DNA from 3 places in the Ketobacter alkanivorans genome. Region 3 is predicted to be linked to each of the others. Evidence: predicted binding sites of a transcription regulator. Region 3 holds the regulator's gene; each other region holds the start of a gene.

Region 1 (6,371 bases), 140 kb from region 3:
GGTCTGTACTTGTTTTGAATTTGTTGTTTTGGATTGTTGTTTTGTGAATCGATAGTCACTAGTATACGATGTATACCAAAAAAGAACAGCCCTGAAATTTAATTATAAAAAACAAAGGATTAGGTTGGAGATGTGCGATGCCAGACTTTAATAAGCCGGAAATGATTGCAGTGAACGATATTCAGTTAGCCGTTTACGAGGCTCGTCCAGAAGGCCCTGCGAAACCCTGGCCGGTGATTCTTTGTCATGGGATGCCCGAGCTTGCGTACTCCTGGCGTTATCAGTTTAAGCCGTTGACCGAGGCGGGGTTTCACGTGCTTGCACCGGATATGCGTGGAGTGGGGCATTCATCCGTTCTGAAAAATAAATCTGATTACACTCTGGGTAAGCGATTGGAGGATATGTGCGGCCTGCTGGATCATTTTGGCTACGAGCAGGCCATCTTCATTGGCCATGATTTTGGCGGAACCATTGTTTGGGGTATGGGGTTGTATCATCAGAATAGGGTCAAGGCCTTGTGTGCCTGTAATTCTCCTTTCGCTGATATGCCGATGAATCCCCTGGATTTATACAACCAATTGTATGGCCCCAATAACTATTTCGCTTACTTCCAAACACAGGAGTGCGAAAACAAATTCAATGAAGATCCCGCACGTACGTTTCGATTTTATGTTCGCCGTGATTTGGGGCAGGGTACTAACTTGTCTCGCAGCCGTGCACACGATCCCGAAAGCATCGGACACGTTCACTGGATTCATGATGATGAGAGCACTTGGCCAGGAGAAGTGATTCTGGCAGATGAAGATTTGGACTATTACGCCAGCGCCTATGCGAAAACCGGTTTTGGTGGAGCACTTAACTGGTACCGTTGCCTGCCGTTAGACTATGAGTACCAAAAACAAGTGTACCCCAATGGCCTGCCAAAAATTGAAGTACCGGTATTGGCGATTGGTTCGGATCTGGATTTTATCGCTGCCCATCATTTTTATGATTTATTGGACGGTTACTGCAGTGATTGGCGGAAAGTAGTGATTGAAAATGCCGGACATTGGACTCAGCAAGAGCAGCCGGATGCGTTGAATGATGTGTTGGTGGAGTGGTTGCAGTCGCTTAAGTGATGAGCTCCTGCCATTCGATGTGAACAGGTTTGAGTCGTTCAAAATATTCTTCCAGTGTTACCAAACCGAGACAGGCGCAGGCACCTGTTTGTGTGATTTGGTTGCGAGCCAATTTCAAGGCAACCACAATGGCAGGGATTGTGGGTATGTAAAGGCCATCTCCCTGCCGGGCAATCAGATCAAAGCGAACTTTCCTCAGGTTTTTCTTCGCATCTAACCCGATAAGCTCCATGAAAAAGCCACTGTCTTCTGTACCGAATGCATCAAATAATCGGGATAATGCCATCATTGCCGGGGCAAAAGCCGGCAGATCGGGACACAGCCTGTGCTGTACCAGCCAGGCTAGCGTGGCGAGCGCATGATGAATAAAAGGCAATTCTAACCCAGCCTGAAATCGAATAGTTTCCAAGTCAGGAAAGTGACTGGGGAACAGGGCTAGATCGGGTATGTCGCAATTTCCCAACAGTCGGTTGCCGAGTTTCCAGAACTGTTTTGATCTGGTGCCTCGCCAGCCTATTACGTTAGTGGATCGGCCATTACGCAGCGCAGCAAACGGTTTGCCCGCGTAACTCAGAACGGCTCTGGTCGTTGCCAGCCCGCGGCTGGTGTTGTGGGCGGTACTGATAGCGTAATCTACTTCGGTGATCGAGTGAAACTGAGGCTGATAGTGCTGAATCAGCGCACTGCTTAACCCAGGAACTGAACTGGCACCGCTGCAGATCAATAAGCCTTTTTCTGCGGCAGCCTGTTGCAGTGATGTGATGCCCGCCACAAAAGTACGACCGTCCGCCAGGTCAATGTAATGACTCCCTATCTCGATGCAGGCTTCTGCCACCTGATAACCTTGATCCTGAAATGGGCCGGAGGTATGAATAACAATATCGGGCGCTGCGTTGCGAAGAGATGCGGCCAGATCGGAATATATGTTTATGGCCAATGCAACAGGCTGATTGATGGCTTCAATTCGGCTACAGCAGGCCTGAGCTTTGCCCAGGCTACGGCCCGCAATAATGAGTTGAATGTCTGGCTCCTGCGCCAGGGCTTTGCTAATAAACTGGCCGAAATTTCCGTATCCACCAATAACCAGAATTCGTTTCATGATAAACACTGAATAACCTTAAAGCGGCCCGAATAGGAGTACATCACACCGAATATTGGATGGCGAATCGTGACATTCATTGCAAAATGATCGTCATCAATCGCCCTTTCTTCGGCATCACCTCTTCCCAGAATACCTGTAATAGGCAAAGGAATCAGATGGCCAAACCAGTAGAGCCCGTAGCCGTCATGGATCAGTTTGACGGTGTCATCCTGCCATGCGTATCGCGTTTTCCAGCAGAAGCCAAACCGCATGATTTCGATTACCTTATCTTCACCGATAGCAAGCATGCGAGAGCGAAATGAATAGAACCGACGTTGCACAAACCAAAAATGACGAAGAAACCCAAAGTGTTTACTATTTTTGAAACTATCAAAATGCACTGTGCAGCGAATGCCATATTCGGTAACCAAAGGTATGGAGCCCATCAGTCGATAGAATGGCGCAGCTAATTTCATTGGCCAATGGCATTCTACATTCATAATGCCATCCACAATCACTTTGTCGTCACTGTAGGGGCGGTTAGCGTAGTGTTTTTTAATCACTATGGGCAGGTTGTCCCACTGGTTTCCAAATATTGGTTGGAAGATCGGTTGCGCCTGTAGATTGAGATTGTCGATGGGCTGCTTATGCAAAAAGCGCAGCAAGGTGTTTCTTGTTGCCCTCATCCATGGATAGAGCAGGGAGCTTAGCCTCTCCGACCAGAACAGTAGGCGATTGAAGTGATTAAACAGGCCTTTGGGTGCGCCGTGTCGGGACATGAAGCGTAACGCCTGCTTGCCGTGATAAAACCGGCCTTGGTATAGAATCACCATGCCCTCATCCAAATCCAGTTGTTGATCACGAATCACATTCAACAGAGGGTGGTTTGGTTCTGCTCTGGCGTTCACTAAATGCAGCTCACCCAGTTGCTGTTTGATGCGCAGAGCATGAGCAGCCATACGACATATGGGGCAATCTCCGTCATAAACAAACCAGACGCGATCATGTTCGAGTAATGGATTCATACCGATTTTACCACCATGAAATAGAAAACGGTCACCAGCGCCAGAAACGCAGGCCATCCAAGCAAGAACCAAATCCTGAATAGTTTATTGTAGCTGGTAGGCAGCGCAGTACCATGGCTTAGGCATTTTCGTACCACGCCAACCACAAGCCGCTACCCAGCTGAAACACACCCGAAGGGAATGTAAACAGCGTGTCGGCTAATACGGTATTTTCTGCGGCGTAGAGCTTCTGCTGCAAATCTGCGGTGAAATGGGATCGGAACATGAAGAAGGCGATTCCAATACCGGTTCCGAACAGTATGGTTGCGCTGAGAATGTGAAGCGTTTTGATGAGAAGGTACCAGCTCACGTCACATCACTCTAATCGGTCTCTCGTGGTTCCGGCAATGGCCAGCCTCCCATGGCTTTCCATTTGTTCACGACCCAGCAGAAAAACTCCGCTGTTTTCACTGCATCGTAAATGGCGGAATGGGCCTCGGCGTTACTGAACTGAATATGAGCTGCCTTACACGCTTTCGCCAACACCGTTTGCCCCACGGCTAAGCCGCCAATGGTTGCTGTGTCAAAGCAGGAGAAAGGGTGAAATGGATTGCGCTTAATGCCGTTACGTTCGACGGCAGCGTTAACGAAATCCCGATCAAAAAAAGCATTGTGCCCCACCAGAATGGCACGATTACAGCCTTCTTCTTTCATGGCAGAACGCACAGCCTTGAACATATCCTTAATGGCTTCTACCTCGGTAACAGCACCGCGAAATGGGTGATAGGGGTCGATACCGGTAAAATCCAGTGCTGCCTGTTCAATATTTGCACCTTCGAAGGGGGCCACATGGCGATGAATTTGCTGGCCAGGTTCCAGGTTGCCGTTTTCATCCATGTCTAGAATTACAGCGGCGATTTCCAGAAGGGCATCGGTTTTATGGTTGAAGCCACCGGTCTCTACGTCGATTACAACCGGCAAATAGCCACGAAAGCGCTTGGCGAGGCTGGGGATATGGTCAGTCATTAGGTGAAGTTCTAGTGCATGAGGGGGAAATGCTATCCTACCGCTGTAGCGGGTACAAACTTTTTGGCTGCTGGAACAGAGAAAATTCTCAAGAGTTGGCATTTTTGACCGATAACACTATGAAGCAGTGTGTATGGCAGCAGGATTCTTGTGAATGTGGCGTAACTTACTGATCTGGATTGTGGTTTTAGTCTCATCCCCGGTAATGGCACATACTTATGTGGCGCGGGTGGATGAGGCCGTGTGGCATCTGGATCCCTCACCCCTAAAATGCCGTTTGTGGCAGGCGGTGCCCAACTATGGCGACGCTGTGTTCGAGGTTGCTGCCGGGGAATCCTTACAATTCTATATGGATATGTATCGGCCGGTTAAACGGGCCGGTCAGGCTCAGATGTTGATTGAGGCACCCGAATGGCGCGATGGGTTGGCTGCGAAAGCCATTGGCAAAACCACGTTTAAGGTCGGGCGCAGGCCAATAGAGTTAGCCGAAGAAGTGGCCAGTGAGCTGTTGGCAGAGCTGCAGGTGGGTATGACGCCATCTTTTATTCACCCTGGCTGGTACGGTAAACACGATGTTTCTGTTGGGGTGTCCGCGGTCAATTTTCAAAGTGCCTATATGGGCTATGTGTCATGCGTTGCCAGCCTTTATCCTGCCAGCTACAAAGAGCTGCAGCAGTCGTACCTGCATTTTGAAACCAATAAATATGGCATCAAGGGCGCGCTGAAAGAGCGCCTGGATCTGATTGCGGGGTACGTATCAGTCGATACTTCGGTGAAAAAGGTGTACGTGGATGGGCACACGGACAGTGTGGGCCGTCGGGGCCACAACTGGGAGCTTTCTCGCTTGCGGGCCAAGGCGGTACAAGAGTATTTGGAACAGAAGGGCGTGTTTTCGGACATGATCGTGATGCAATATTACGGTGAAGGGCGTCCGGCCAAAAAGAACTCTACCAACAACAATAAGGCGTTCAATCGTCGAGTATTGGTGCGACTCCAGCGCTAACCCCACGATCATCCCGACTCCGAAGTAGGAAAAGCCGCCCGCATTCAGGTACAATACGCGCCTCTCGAAATATCCATCACATTCAGTCCTGAAGGTCTAAGGGTTTACGCGCATGTCTGACATCAAAAAGGTGGTTTTGGCCTATTCTGGCGGTCTTGATACGTCTGTTATCGTAAAGTGGCTTCAAGAAAGCTACGGGTGCGAAGTGGTTACTTTTACTGCTGACCTGGGTCAGGGTGAAGAAGTGGAGCCGGCTCGCGCCAAGGCTCAAGCCATGGGCATCAAAGAAATTTACATTGAAGACGTGCGGGAGGAGTTTGTTCGCGATTACGTATTCCCCATGTTCCGCGCCAACACCATATATGAAGGCGAATACCTGCTGGGCACCTCCATTGCTCGCCCATTGATTGCAAAGCGACTGGTGGAAATCGCGGAAGAAACTGGCGCTGATGCTATTTCCCACGGTGCCACCGGTAAAGGCAACGATCAGGTACGTTTTGAGCTAGGGGCCTACGCGTTGACCCCCGGCATCGAGGTAATTGCACCCTGGCGTGAATGGGATCTCACATCCCGTGAAACGCTTATGGCGTATGCCGAGAAGCACAATATCCCGGTTGATTTCTCTAAGGCGGGTAAAAAATCCCCGTATTCAATGGATGCCAACCTGCTGCATATTTCCTATGAAGGCGGCATTCTGGAAGACCCCTGGGCCGAGCCTGAAGAAGATATGTGGCGCTGGTCCGTAAGCCCGGAAGCCGCCCCCGATCAGCCCACCTATATAGAGCTGACCTATGAAAAAGGCGATATTGTGGCCATTGATGGCGAGCCATTGAAAGCCCATGAAGTATTGGAAAAGCTGAATAAGCTGGGCGGAGCCAACGGTGTAGGGCGATTGGATATTGTTGAAAACCGCTATGTGGGCATGAAATCCCGTGGCGCTTATGAAACGCCCGGTGGCACCATCATGATGCGTGCTCACCGTGCCATTGAATCCATTACGTTGGATCGTGAAGTGGCCCACCTGAAAGACAGCCTGATGCCCAAGTACGCCGAGTTGATCTATAACGGCTATTGGTGGAGCCCAGAGCGCAAGATGCTGCAAACGATGATTGATGAATCCCAGGATGTGGTAAACGGTG
Region 2 (6,371 bases), 1.5 Mb from region 3:
CGTTGGGGAGGACGTTTACAGATAATGATGTCTATGTTGCCAATATGGAAAGCAAGTCATTGTTGCGCACGGCAGCAGCTCAGGTGTGTCGGCGTCATAACCATGTCCATTATTTTCAAAGTTATGATATATGCAATGCCATCAAGAATCCCTTCATTGAAGACGGCCGTCACGTTCAACCTGATGTAGTCAAAATGATCGTTAACGGGTTTATCTCCTCCTTTTTCTCTGCTTAGGCCTCCGCGCCGTAATTTATCCTCCAATTCATGCTTTCTTCCTAAAGTGGCTGTGTTTTCTGCCGACAGATACCTTGTTGGCAGGGTTCCCTATAGTGTTTGCCCGTAGTTAGGGTATAAAAAATCGATATTTAGGAACCATATGATTTAAAGAATTATCTTAAGTTGTTTGAATCATGGCCGATAAATTAGGTGAGAACGCATTAAGTAGCACGGCCTCATGGAGGCTAACTAGAATCTACCCCCTAAATATGGGGTCGTGTTGATAAGAGAGCAGGAGACACACAATGCCACAAATCATTAATACAAACATTTCGTCTATCAATGCGCAGCGAAATCTGAACAAATCGCAGGGCTCATTGCAGACTTCATTGCAACGTTTGTCTTCTGGTCTGCGTATTAACGGCGCCAAAGACGACGCTGCTGGATTGGCTATTTCCAACCGTTTTACGACTCAGATCCGCGGTTTGAATATCGCGGTTCGAAACGCAAATGACGGTATTTCGTTTGCACAGACCTCAGAAAGTGCCTTGGATGAGATCACAACCTCTCTCCAGCGTATTCGAGATCTGGCGGTACAGTCTGCTAACGCCACAAACAGTGCGCAAGACCGTATATCGCTGCAAGAGGAAGTAAATCAGCTGGTTTCGGAAATAGATCGTATTTCAGAAACCACTACCTTTAACGGTAACAAAGTAGCTGACGGCTCCATTAAGTCACTTAGTTTCCAGATCGGTGCTAATGCTGGCGAAACTGTACAAGTTAGCGGTGTTGATGCCAGAACCAGTCAATTGGGTAGCCAGCCAGGTGTAGTTCAGACCACTGCATCCAGTATTTCTGGTGTGGGCGTTGATGCTGGCGGTACAGTTGCAAGTGGTTTTACCATTACTCTGGGTACAACAGTCGGCGGCGGCACTTTATCAGTAGGCGTGCTGAGTTCATCGGTAGGTGATTATCCAGATCTGCAGTTGAGCTACGCTGCTGCATCACTAACTGATACCTCGTTAGATGATTATGGTTCCGGTAAGGCGAAAGATCTGGCAGAGCGAATTAACACGCTGCGTGAAGATGGCGTTGAAAATATGGATGGTATCTACGCAACAGCGAAGACTACCTACGATTATTCAGATGCTGCCTCGGCAGTTGGCGCAAGTATCGATGCCAGCGAAGCGTACGTTGGGGCAGGCTCCCTCGATAATGGCGGTTTGAATATTAACGGCGTTGATATTGGACCCGTAAACTTCCAGGAGCGTGACGCAGATGGATCTTTGACCAAGGCGATCAACGCGAAATCCGATCTTACCGGCGTAAAAGCCAGCATTGGTGACAATGGAGAGCTGATACTGACCGCCGAAGATGGTCGAGATGTCGTGGTTAACGTGGGCGAAGCGGATGATGTCGAGACGTTATTCTACGGTGGAGGAGCAAGCTCCCTAGGTGGTGCGACCCTTACTGATGATCAGAAAGTGGGATCTATAACGATCACTGCCAATGATTCGATTATCTTGGGTGACGCAGCTGGTGGTTCTACCTTCCAGACCGATGAAGATGTGAGCAACGTTCAGGCTACAGGTACTCTTGCCAATGCTGATATCACAACGGTTGAAACAGCTAACCGTACGATTCAGACAGTGGATAGTGCTCTTGGGCAGATCGACTCCTTCCGGGCAGGGTTAGGTGCGATTCAGAACCGATTTGAATCAACCATACGTAACTTGTCGGCGGTATCAGAGTCGCTCGCTGCAGCAAATAGTCGAATTAAAGACGCGGACTTTGCGGCAGAGACGGCGAACTTGTCGAAAAACCAGGTGTTGCAACAAGCCGGTATCTCGGTGCTGGCGCAAGCTAATGCTTTACCGCAGCAAGCGCTATCCTTGCTGGGGTAACCCCCAGCAAGGCCAGGTGAGCAACAACGTCATTAGCTTGGCGCGGGGCCCGAGGTTAAAACCTTGGGCGCCCGCATTTGTTGTTTAGGTGGTATTTATGATAAACGACAGACCAGTAAATCTTAACCTCAACCCGGGAACTAGTTCGGCGGGCGGGGTCGCTTCGCCCAAAGCACCAGATCCCAAAGGTAAAGAGGTTGTGGAGCCGAAACAGGATTCTGTGCCGACTCCAAAAGATGACTCGCTTAAGGTTAAGGCGCCAGAGGCCGAAAAGAATACAGTATCGGAAGCTGCTATTGCCAAGGCGCGTAACGAAGAAGTTAAGGAAAAGGTTAATCAGGCGATTCCTAAGGTTCGGGAGTTGATGAATAAAAATCAACGCAGCCTTGATTTTCGTGTCGCTGAAGAGGAAAACAGGATCATCGTTACGGTGATCGACAAGGAAACCGACAAGGTAATCAGGCAGATACCTCCAGAGGATTTGCTTGATCTGGCTAACTCAATTGATCAGGGTGCTGATGGCATTAGAGAGGGCTCAATAATTAATTCTAAAGCCTGAGCCGGTAACTATATCAATCGGGTATTAAAGAGAATTGATGCCGAGCCGATACTATACTTGTAGGGTTACATAACCTGATCAAGTAGGTATATATGTGAGCATGGTGGTATGGTTTTTGCGTGACTTCAGTCAAGTAAAGATCCCAATCGCATATCGCGATCATACTTCACATCTCGCAACACGAGGTTAGCATGGCTTCCATCACTGCAGCGGGTACAGGCTCAGGCCTGGACATAGAAACCATTATCGAGACACTCACTAATGCTGAGCGAATTCCGACGCAGACTCGGCTCGATACCCGTGAAATTGAAATCCAGGCAGAAATCTCCGCATATGGATCCCTCAAAAGTTCTTTGAAAGATTTTCAATCGGCACTTTCTGGCCTATCCACTGTGAAAGGACTTGCCGCCCGATCTGCCAATTCATCAGATGAGGCGACTTTTACAGCCACAGCCAGCAGTGGTGCAGCGGTGGGTTCCACCAATATTCAGGTAATGCAGTTAGCATCTAACCACAAACTGGTTAGTAATGCTGATTTCACCGGCCTCGATGAGGCGGTTGGTGCGGGCACGCTCAGCATAGCCGTCGGTGGCAATAGTTTTAGCGTCAACATTGTAGCCGGCGACAACAACACCCTGGGTGATATCCGTGATGCAATCAATGATGCGGCAGACAACCCAGGTGTTACTGCCAGCATACTAACTATCAGCGACGGCATGGGTGGAAGTGTTTCAAAGTTGGTTTTGACCTCTGATGAGACTGGTGCGGCAAATGGCATCACCGTCACGGTTACTGATGATGTTGACGGAATGGATACCGATAATGTGGGTCTGTCCCGTTTGATTAATGCCAACATGACCGAGAAAAGTGAGGCCTTGGATGCCGAGATATTGATAGATGGAGAGTACTCGGTCACCAGCTCAACAAATGTATTTCAGGACGCTATTCAGGGCGTAACGATTACTGCCAATGCTGCCAATCCCGGTGTTGACGAAACTCTCACTGTTGCGCTGGATAAATCACTGATCACGGAACGTCTACAGAAGTTTGTGGATGAATTCAATCTGTTGAGCGATACCCTGAACTACTTGACTGATTATGACGTTCAGGCCAATGAAGCCGGTTTGCTGACCGGTGATTTTGCCGCTAGAACTATAGAGACTCAGATACGTAGAGCAATAGGCAGTGCCTTGGAAGGGGCCGCTAGCAGCTACTCATCTCTCGCTTCCATCGGTATTACCACGCAGCGTGATGGCTCTTTGGCGTTGAATAGCGACAAACTAACAGGTGCCTTGAATTCCAATTTTGATGATGTAGCAGAGTTATTGGCCGGAGATGGCGGCATTTTCAAAGGCCTTGATGATCGGCTGGATTCTTTTCTTAGCAGCGGAGGCGTGCTGGCCAGTAGAACGGCAACTTTTCAGAATCAATTAAAGGATATCGATGAGCAAAGGGTGAAACTTAACCTGCGTATTGAATCCTATGAAAAAAGAATTCGGCTTCAGTATACCAATCTTGACATTCTGGTGGGGCAGCTGCAAAGCACAGGCGATTTTGTTACCCAGCAGTTGGATGTGATCAAGAAAGGTCTGACGCGTGACTAATAAACGGTTGAGATAACGGGTTGTTGCTATGAACATGAAGAAAGGTGCGCAACAGTACGCACAAATGAACAAGCAAACCGGCATTGAAGGTGCAAACCCTCATCAGTTGATCGGTATGCTGTACCAAGGGGCTCTGGACAGCTTGCAGCAGGCACTGGGCTGTATTGACCGAAAGGACTTTGAAGGCAGAGGCCGTCACTTGGGGCGAGTGATCACCATTCTTGGCGGATTACAGAGTTTTCTGGATCATGAGAAGGGCGGAGATATTTCAAAAAACCTTGATAACCTTTATGAGTATATGACCGTGCGCTTGTACGATGCATCCAGGGAAAAGACCAGAGAGCCGGTTGAAGAGGTCATAAAGCTGATGCGCGAAGTTAAAGATGGGTGGGATGGCATAGCCCAACAAGCTCAAGAGATATTCTCTGAACAGAACCAGACAGTTAACGGGTGATGTATGTTGATCCCTCAAATTGTAAAGTACACTGAAGAATTAGAGCTGGCCCTGGATGATGGCGATTTGGAGTCGATACGGGTGATCAGTCAGGATTGTGATCGTTTTCTGCGAAAAAGCTTACCGTTGCCGGATCGACACGGTGAAGATCTGGCTCAGCTTGCGGACGATATGGATCTGCTGCTTGTCAGTTATCGTCGGGCTATTGAGCTGGTCGAGAAAGCCAAAGTGGAGGCAGGCAGTCAGTTACAAACACTGGGGCGCAATAGTGTCAGCACGCATAAGTACCTTGATATAGCTCGAAATATGGGTGCCTGATCAGGCATCCATTCACATTACCCTCTCTTTTTTAAAAAAGTTGCGTCAGGAATTTGACTGAATAGCATTCAGAACCTTTACTGAAGGTTAACTATAAGAATTGCGTCAACTTTTACGGATTAAGTATTGTAGCCATGTGGCGAGAAATAAAAGTATTACTCATTGATAGTCAGTCACCCCGTCGGCACGATTTAAAGGTTATTTTGGATTTCGTCGGTGAAGAAACCGTTGAGGCCGACGAATCCAATTGGGGGCAGGTTCTGGAGCAGCATGGCCAGGGCAGCTTTACCTGCGCCATCGTTGGTGCTGTTAAGGGGCTTTCCGATCTGTCTCAGGCGCTGATTGATTGGGATCCGGCATTGCCTTTGATATTGGTAGATGAGGCCCATACCGAACAGATCGAATGCGAGGATACTCAAAAGGCGGTTATTGCCCGAGTCGAGACACCACCCAACTACACCAAAATGATGGATACCTTGCATCGTGCACAAGTGTACAAGGAGCACCTGTCTGCCGATCCGGTGCGAGCGCAAAGGCGCGAAGCTCAGTTGTTTCGAAGCCTTGTGGGAACCAGCCGATCAGTGGTGAATGTCCGCGAGCTCATGGCTCAAGTTGCTGATAAAGATGTGAATGTCTTGATCACAGGTGAGTCCGGAACCGGTAAGGAAGTGGTTGCCCGCAACCTTCATTACAATTCTCATCGGCGTCACCAACCATTTGTCCCTGTTAACTGCGGAGCAATCCCTCAAGAGCTGCTGGAGAGTGAGCTGTTCGGGCATGAGAAAGGCGCGTTTACCGGAGCGATAACCAGTCGGGCGGGGCGCTTTGAGCTGGCTCAGGGTGGTACCATTTTCTTGGACGAAATAGGCGACATGCCCCTGCACATGCAGGTTAAGTTGCTGCGGGTTTTGCAGGAACGTACGTTTGAGCGGGTAGGTGGATCTAAAACCTATACAGCTGACGTCAGAGTGATTGCTGCAACCCATCAAAACCTGGAAGAGCACATCAAAGAAGGAAAGTTTCGCGAAGATCTGTATTACCGCATCAACGTGTTTCCCATTGAAATGCCTCCTTTGCGAGAGCGCACCGAAGATATCCCCCTGCTGTTGAACGAATTGGTAGCAAGAATCGAGAATGAGAAAAGAGGCTCGATCCGCTTCAACTCAGCCTCGATCATGGCGTTATGTCGTCATGAGTGGCCAGGAAACGTTAGGGAGCTGGCTAATCTTGTTGAGCGCTTGGTAATTACACACCCTTATGGCGTAGTGGGCGTTTCGGACTTGCCTAAGCGGTTCCGTCACGTTGACGATACCG
Region 3 (6,371 bases):
AATATAAACAGTTGAATCTAGAGGGCTGTATTCTCACAAAACTGGACGAATCGGCCAGTTTGGGCGAGGCTTTAAGTGTCGCGATCGAATCGCAGCTACCTATTGCCTATATCACGGATGGCCAGAACATCCCGGACGACATAGCCCGCCCGCAAGCCACCCGCTTGATCAATCATGCCATCGCTCTGGCGAAGGAGTATCGCATGGACGATGCATTGGTAGCGGATATGTACAGCGACGCCATCTCCGAAATGGAACCGGATCTGGCTTACGGATAAAAGACGACACAAGGTGCACACAAAAACGTTTATGAGTAATCATCCCGTACAGGTAATCGCCATCACCGGCGGCAAAGGTGGGGTAGGCAAGAGCAACGTCTCAATTAATCTGGGGATGTGCTTGTCTGAAATAGGCCGCAGAGTCGTGTTGCTGGATGCCGATCTCGGGTTGGGCAATCTGGATATTCTGCTGGGTATCAGCTCCCGTGAGAATCTTTCCCATGTATTAAAAGGTGAGTGCGGCATCAAGGACATCCTTGTAGAGGGTCCTGGCGGCATCAAAATCGTACCGGCTTCGTCGGGTACGCAAGAACTGGTGAGCATGGGGCCCCGTGAACATGCCGGTTTGATCCATGCTTTTAGCGAACTAAGCGATGATGTGGATGTGCTGTTAATTGATACAGCAGCAGGCATTTCGGAAATGGTGATGAGCTTCGTGACCGCTGCACAGGAAAGCCTGTTTGTGGTGACCAACGAGCCGACCTCTATTACTGACGCATACGCCATGATGAAGATTCTTAACCAGAAGCACGGTATTTACCGCTTCAACGTGGTGGCCAACATGGTTCGCACGCAGCAAGAAGGTCGCGAAATCTATAATAAGCTTACCAAAGTGACGGATCGGTTTTTGGATGTGGCTCTGCAATTTTCGGGGTGCATTCCATTTGATGACTACCTGCGTAAGGCGGTCATGCGGCAAAAGCCAGTAGTGGAGGCCTATCCCCGCAGTAAAGCGGCGCTGGCATTCCGCTCGCTGGCAAATAAAGTAGACAGCTGGCCATTACCCACAACGCCTCGAGGGCACCTTGAGTTCTTTGTGGATCGGTTGGTGCAAGGAGCGGTTGCCCGTTAGGACGCCAGGTTACCCCGATGCAGGGCATGAAGCGACAGGCTATGTATAACGATGAATCGGCGCCACAAATAGATGTCCTGGTGGAGCAGCATACTCCGCTGGTGAAACGCATCGCCCATCATCTTTTGGCTCGAATGCCTTCAGGCGTGGCGGTGGAAGATTTGTATCAGGCTGGCATGATTGGTTTGCTGGATGCGTTGAAGCGCTATGACAGCAGCAAAGGCGCCAGCTTTGAAACCTACGCAGGCATTCGCATCCGCGGAGCCATGGTGGACGAAGTTCGCAAGGGTGAATGGGCGCCACGTTCGGTACATCGTAACGCTCGACGTATCCAGCAAGTGATTCGCGATATTGAACATGAAACAGGTGCCGATGCACGGGATCGGGATATTGCAGATCGCCTTGGCATTTCCATGGAAGAGTACCACGCCATGTTGCAAGACAGCATGGCGACACGGCTGTTCAGCCTCAATGAGCTTGAATCCGTCGAAGACAACATTACCACCGGGTTGCAGCAAGAACAGGCTCACAACCCCCTGGATGACCTCCAAAGTGGGGTATTCCGCACCCACCTGGCCCGCGCGATTGAACAGTTACCTGAGCGGGAGCAATTGGTCATATCCCTTTACTACGACGAAGAACTAAATCTTAAGGAAATCGGGCAGGTACTGGGAGTTAGCGAATCTCGTGTCAGCCAAATTCACAGTCAGGCCGCCCAACGATTGCGCGCCCGTCTACAAGAGTGGCTTTGATTCTTCTACAAAAACTGGATCACACCAAATCTGCTACTAGACTTAAGCGGTAGAGACTGTTGAAAGGCCCGGAAACCGTCAGCTTATCGCTGGTTGGGGCATTTAACAGCCAGTTACAGCAGTAGTTTGCTTAACAGACGTAGTGAACTGGGTTCATTGGAGGCAACCTTGGACAAGAATATGAAAATTCTCATTGTTGATGACTTTTCCACGATGAGACGCATTATCAAGAACCTGCTACGCGACCTTGGGTTCACCAATACCCAGGAAGCCGACGACGGAAGTTCTGCTTTGCCATTACTGAAAGCCTCGGATTTTGACTTTCTTATTACAGATTGGAATATGCCGGGAATGACGGGTATAGACCTGCTGAAGGCGGTGCGTGCGGATGAAAAGCTGCAGAGCCTACCTGTATTGATGGTGACAGCTGAAGCCAAGCGAGAGCAGATCATCGAAGCCGCGCAAGCTGGCGTTAACGGCTATGTTGTGAAGCCCTTCACCGCTCAGGCATTGAAAGAAAAGATCGAGAAGATCTTTGAGCGGGTAGATGCATAGCACTATTCACCGTTAACGGCAGATGTGAGATTAGCATGACGGAGCAAGCTCAGCAGGACAGTTTGGTGGAGTACGCCAAAACCCTGGTTGAACAACTGGAAAGTGGTGATGCGAAGGAGGCGATGCGAACCATCTCCTCTTTGCACCAGCAGCGGGATCAGGTGTTGTTTCAAGAAGTTGGAAAGTTGACCCGTAGCCTGCATGAGTCAATCAAAAACTTTGCGATTGATACCAGTGACAGCGTGATGCGCGATGAAATGTCGCGTATGCAGGATGCATCCCAGCGATTGAATTATGTCATCGAAAAAACAGAACAGGCGGCTAACAAAACTATGGACATGGTGGAGCACACCATGCCGGTTTCTGGTCACCTGCGGGAAAGTGCCCAATCCCTGAAAGAGGAGTGGGACAAACTTATGCGCCGTGAAATGAGCGCAGATGAGTTTCGACAGTTAACGAAAAAAGTGGATGGTTTTTTAGTAACTGCAGTGGCAGATGCATCCACAATTGACTCCAATCTTTCCAACATCATGCTGGCGCAGGATTTTCAAGATCTGACCGGTCAGGTGATCAAGCGAGTCATTCAGCTAGTAAAAGAAGTAGAAGATAACCTGGTGAATCTGGTGGCAATGGCGAGCACCATTGATCAGATTACCGGTGCTAAACATGAACTTCCCCAGAAAGACATGAAGGCTAATGAGGCAGATATTGGACCCGAGGGGCCAATTATGAATCCAGAGGCGCGAGAAGATGTTGTCTCGGGTCAGGATGATGTGGATGCCTTGTTATCCAGTCTTGGGTTTTAGAGGAGTTAGGGGATGAGCTTCGAAGGTGATGAAGAAATACTACAGGACTTCCTGGTTGAGGCCGGGGAGATACTGGAAGTACTGTCAGAACAACTGGTTGATCTGGAAAACCGACCCGACGACGCTGATCTTCTAAACGCAATATTCCGAGGATTTCACACAGTAAAAGGTGGGGCAGGGTTTCTGCAATTGGACACCCTGGTGGATCTTTGTCACGCGGCAGAAAACATATTCGATTTGTTGCGTAATGGAAAGTTGTCGATCAATGCAGAATTAATGGACGTAGTGTTGCAGGCGCTGGACGCTGTGAACAGTATGTTCGAGCAGGTTCATGGCCGCCAGTATCCAGATCCTGCTGATCCTGCCTTGATGAATGCGCTACATGCCATTTTGCAGGGTGATACACCGGCTGCTCCTACAGCGGAGCCTGCAGCTGAGGAAGCTCCCGTTGCCAGTGAAGCGGCTGATAAAGGCGATATCACTGACGAAGAGTTCGAGCAGTTTTTGGATGCGCTGGACGAAGGCAAAGACAAGGCACCAGCAGCACCGGCTACCAATACATCAGATGGAATAGATTTGTTTGGCGAAGATGATGAAGTCGCCGCCGCCTCGGCTTCAACCTCTGACGAAATCACAGAAGATGAATTTGAAGCGCTGTTGGATCAGTTGCATGGTAAAGGCAAGATTGGTGGAGCTGCTGCTGCGGCCGCCGAGCCAGAGCCGGCTGCTGCAACTGGCTCCGACGAAATATCAGATGACGAATTTGAATCCCTGTTAGATGAATTGCATGGCAAAGGTCGACACGGCGGTACACCAAAAACTGAGGGCGATGAAGGTGAACCTGCAGCGGCAAGTACTGATGGCCAATTAATCAGCGACGATGAATTTGAATCCCTGTTAGATGAGTTGCATGGTAAGGGTAAAGGGCCTACTACCGGAGCAGTCGAGGAGAAAGCACCAGCTGCACCTGCCGCAAGTAAGTCAGCGACACCTGCCCCTGCCGCAAAAGCGCCTGCACAGCCATCATCGCCGCCTCAGGCTGCGCCGAAAAAAGCAGAGGCACCCACTGCCAAGCCTGCAGCCACTGCCAGCCCAGCCAAAAAAGAGGCTGTTGCCCGCGGAGCCGCGCCGCCAAAAGAGGCTCCGGCTGCTGCAGAAAATACGGTTCGCGTTGATACCAAGCGCCTCGATGACATCATGAATATGGTGGGCGAGCTGGTATTGGTACGAAACCGCCTGGTGCGTTTAGGCTTGCGAACCGCCGATGAAGATCTGGCAAAAGCCGTTGCCAACCTGGATGTGGTCACCGGCGATCTGCAAACCGCAGTCATGAAAACCCGGATGCAGCCGATCAAGAAGGTATTCGGTCGCTTCCCTCGCGTTGTTCGGGATTTGGCACGTAACCTGAAAAAAGAAATCACCTTGGAATTGGAAGGTGAGGAGACGGATCTTGATAAAAACCTGGTGGAGGCTTTGGCTGATCCACTGGTTCACTTGGTTCGCAATAGCGTTGACCATGGTATTGAGGCACCCGATGTACGTGAGAGCATGGGTAAGCCTCGTATGGGTAAAGTGTTTCTTGCTGCGGAGCAAGAAGGTGATCATATCGTGTTATCGATCACCGATGATGGCGGCGGTATGGATCCGGATATGTTACGCCGAAAAGCCGTTGAAAAAGGTTTGATGGACACTGAGGCGGCCGATCGGCTCAGTGATCCTGAAGCGTTCAATTTGATATTCCATCCTGGGTTTTCCACCAAAGATCAGATTTCCGATGTGTCTGGTCGTGGTGTGGGTATGGACGTAGTGAAGACCAAAATCACCCAACTCAATGGCATGATCGAGGTTCATTCCGAAAAGAATGTCGGCACTCGTATCGCTATCAAGGTTCCACTTACGCTCGCCATCATGCCAACGCTGATGGTCATGCTGGGAACGCAGGCGTTTGCGTTGCCGTTGGTTAATGTGAATGAAATTTTTCACCTGGATCTCTCCCGCACCAATGTGGTGGATGGCCAGGAGGTTGTGGTTGTGCGTGAAAAAGCGCTGCCGTTGTTTCACCTAAAACGCTGGTTAATACGTGGTACCACCGGTAAGGATACTGAAGCCCATGTGGTGATTGTGAGTGTGGGCACGCAGAAGGTGGGTTTTGTTGTGGATCAGCTTATCGGCCAGGAAGAAGTGGTCATCAAACCTTTGGGCAGGATGCTGCATGGCACGCCTGGTATGGCAGGCGCCACAATCACGGGAGATGGTCGTATTGCCCTAATACTGGATATTCCCAGTATGTTGAAAGCCTACGCGCAACGGAGTTGATTGCAAATACGTGTAATACGTTGCCGTTTTGGAGATGTTGAATGCCAACTAATGTGCTTGTCGTAGACGACTCCGCATTTTTCCGTCGAAGAATCAAAGAAATTCTGGAAAAAACACCCGAATTGAAAGTGATAGGGTTTGCGGAAAACGGCAAGGCCGCTGTAGAGCAATCCAAATCACTTAAACCCGATGTCATTACTATGGATTATGAGATGCCGCTAATGGATGGCATCTCTGCGGTGCGTTTGATTATGTCTGAACGGCCGACTCCTATTTTGATGTTTTCCTCTCTGAGTTATGAAGGGGCTCGGGTTACGCTGGACGCCTTGGAAGCCGGTGCTCTGGATTATCTGCCAAAAAGTTTTGAATCCATGTCGGGTGATCCTGGTGATAGCGCCAAATTATTACAGGATCGTGTCATTGCGATTGCCCGGCGTGGCGCATTTATGCGGCGTGCGGCTGCACCTGCACCTGTTGCTTCAGCAACAGCAGTGCCTGCTGCAAGTCAGCCGGTTCCAAGGCCGTCTGCCCCCAGTAAACCGTCATCCAAATCTGACCTGCGGCCACCAGCAAAGGCAAGGGGTGGTAAAAGCCCTATAGAATCATTGCAAGGTGATCGTCCGCGCATCATTTTAATTGGCGCTTCCACCGGTGGCCCGGTGGCTCTGCAGAATATCCTTACATCATTACCTGCAAACTATCCTTTTCCCATCCTGTTGGTGCAACACATGCCGGGGACATTTACTTCCGCTTTTGCGGAAAGATTAAACCGCCTGTGCAAGATTAACGTGAAAGAAGCTGCGGACAATGA

Evidence for each region. The regulator FliA, encoded in region 3, starts transcription of late flagellar genes. The targets are predictions, from matches to a motif close to CTAAAGTTTNNNNNNNNNNNGCCGNTAA.
Region 1: the regulator FliA is predicted to act here: its motif matches at 4,317-4,344, upstream of Kalk_RS19585 (flagellar protein MotY).
Region 2: the regulator FliA is predicted to act here: its motif matches at 2,706-2,733, upstream of fliD (flagellar filament capping protein FliD).

What each region holds. Positions count from the first base shown of each region.
Region 1 is NZ_CP022684.1:4,572,451-4,578,821, forward strand. Features, by position in the region: gene Kalk_RS19560 (alpha/beta fold hydrolase) at 138-1,118, shown strand; gene Kalk_RS19565 (saccharopine dehydrogenase NADP-binding domain-containing protein) at 1,111-2,217, opposite strand; gene Kalk_RS19570 (DUF4166 domain-containing protein) at 2,214-3,224, opposite strand; partial or broken gene Kalk_RS19575 (DUF2269 family protein) at 3,221-3,573, opposite strand; gene rnt (ribonuclease T) at 3,585-4,229, opposite strand; gene Kalk_RS19585 (flagellar protein MotY) at 4,384-5,232, shown strand; gene Kalk_RS19590 (argininosuccinate synthase) at 5,345-6,371, shown strand, end outside.
Region 2 is NZ_CP022684.1:972,392-978,762, reverse strand. Features, by position in the region: gene Kalk_RS04055 (GSCFA domain-containing protein) at 1-236, shown strand, start outside; partial or broken gene Kalk_RS21650 (flagellin N-terminal helical domain-containing protein) at 524-1,579, shown strand; gene Kalk_RS21745 (flagellin) at 1,607-2,122, shown strand; gene Kalk_RS04045 (flagellar protein FlaG) at 2,220-2,681, shown strand; gene fliD (flagellar filament capping protein FliD) at 2,873-4,285, shown strand; gene fliS (flagellar export chaperone FliS) at 4,314-4,739, shown strand; gene Kalk_RS04030 (hypothetical protein) at 4,743-5,057, shown strand; gene Kalk_RS04025 (sigma-54 dependent transcriptional regulator) at 5,192-6,371, shown strand, end outside.
Region 3 is NZ_CP022684.1:4,434,528-4,440,898, forward strand. Features, by position in the region: gene flhF (flagellar biosynthesis protein FlhF) at 1-278, shown strand, start outside; gene Kalk_RS18980 (MinD/ParA family protein) at 310-1,131, shown strand; gene Kalk_RS18985 (RNA polymerase sigma factor FliA) at 1,173-1,883, shown strand; gene cheY (chemotaxis response regulator CheY) at 2,052-2,438, shown strand; gene Kalk_RS18995 (protein phosphatase CheZ) at 2,474-3,244, shown strand; gene Kalk_RS19000 (chemotaxis protein CheA) at 3,257-5,560, shown strand; gene Kalk_RS19005 (protein-glutamate methylesterase/protein-glutamine glutaminase) at 5,602-6,371, shown strand, end outside.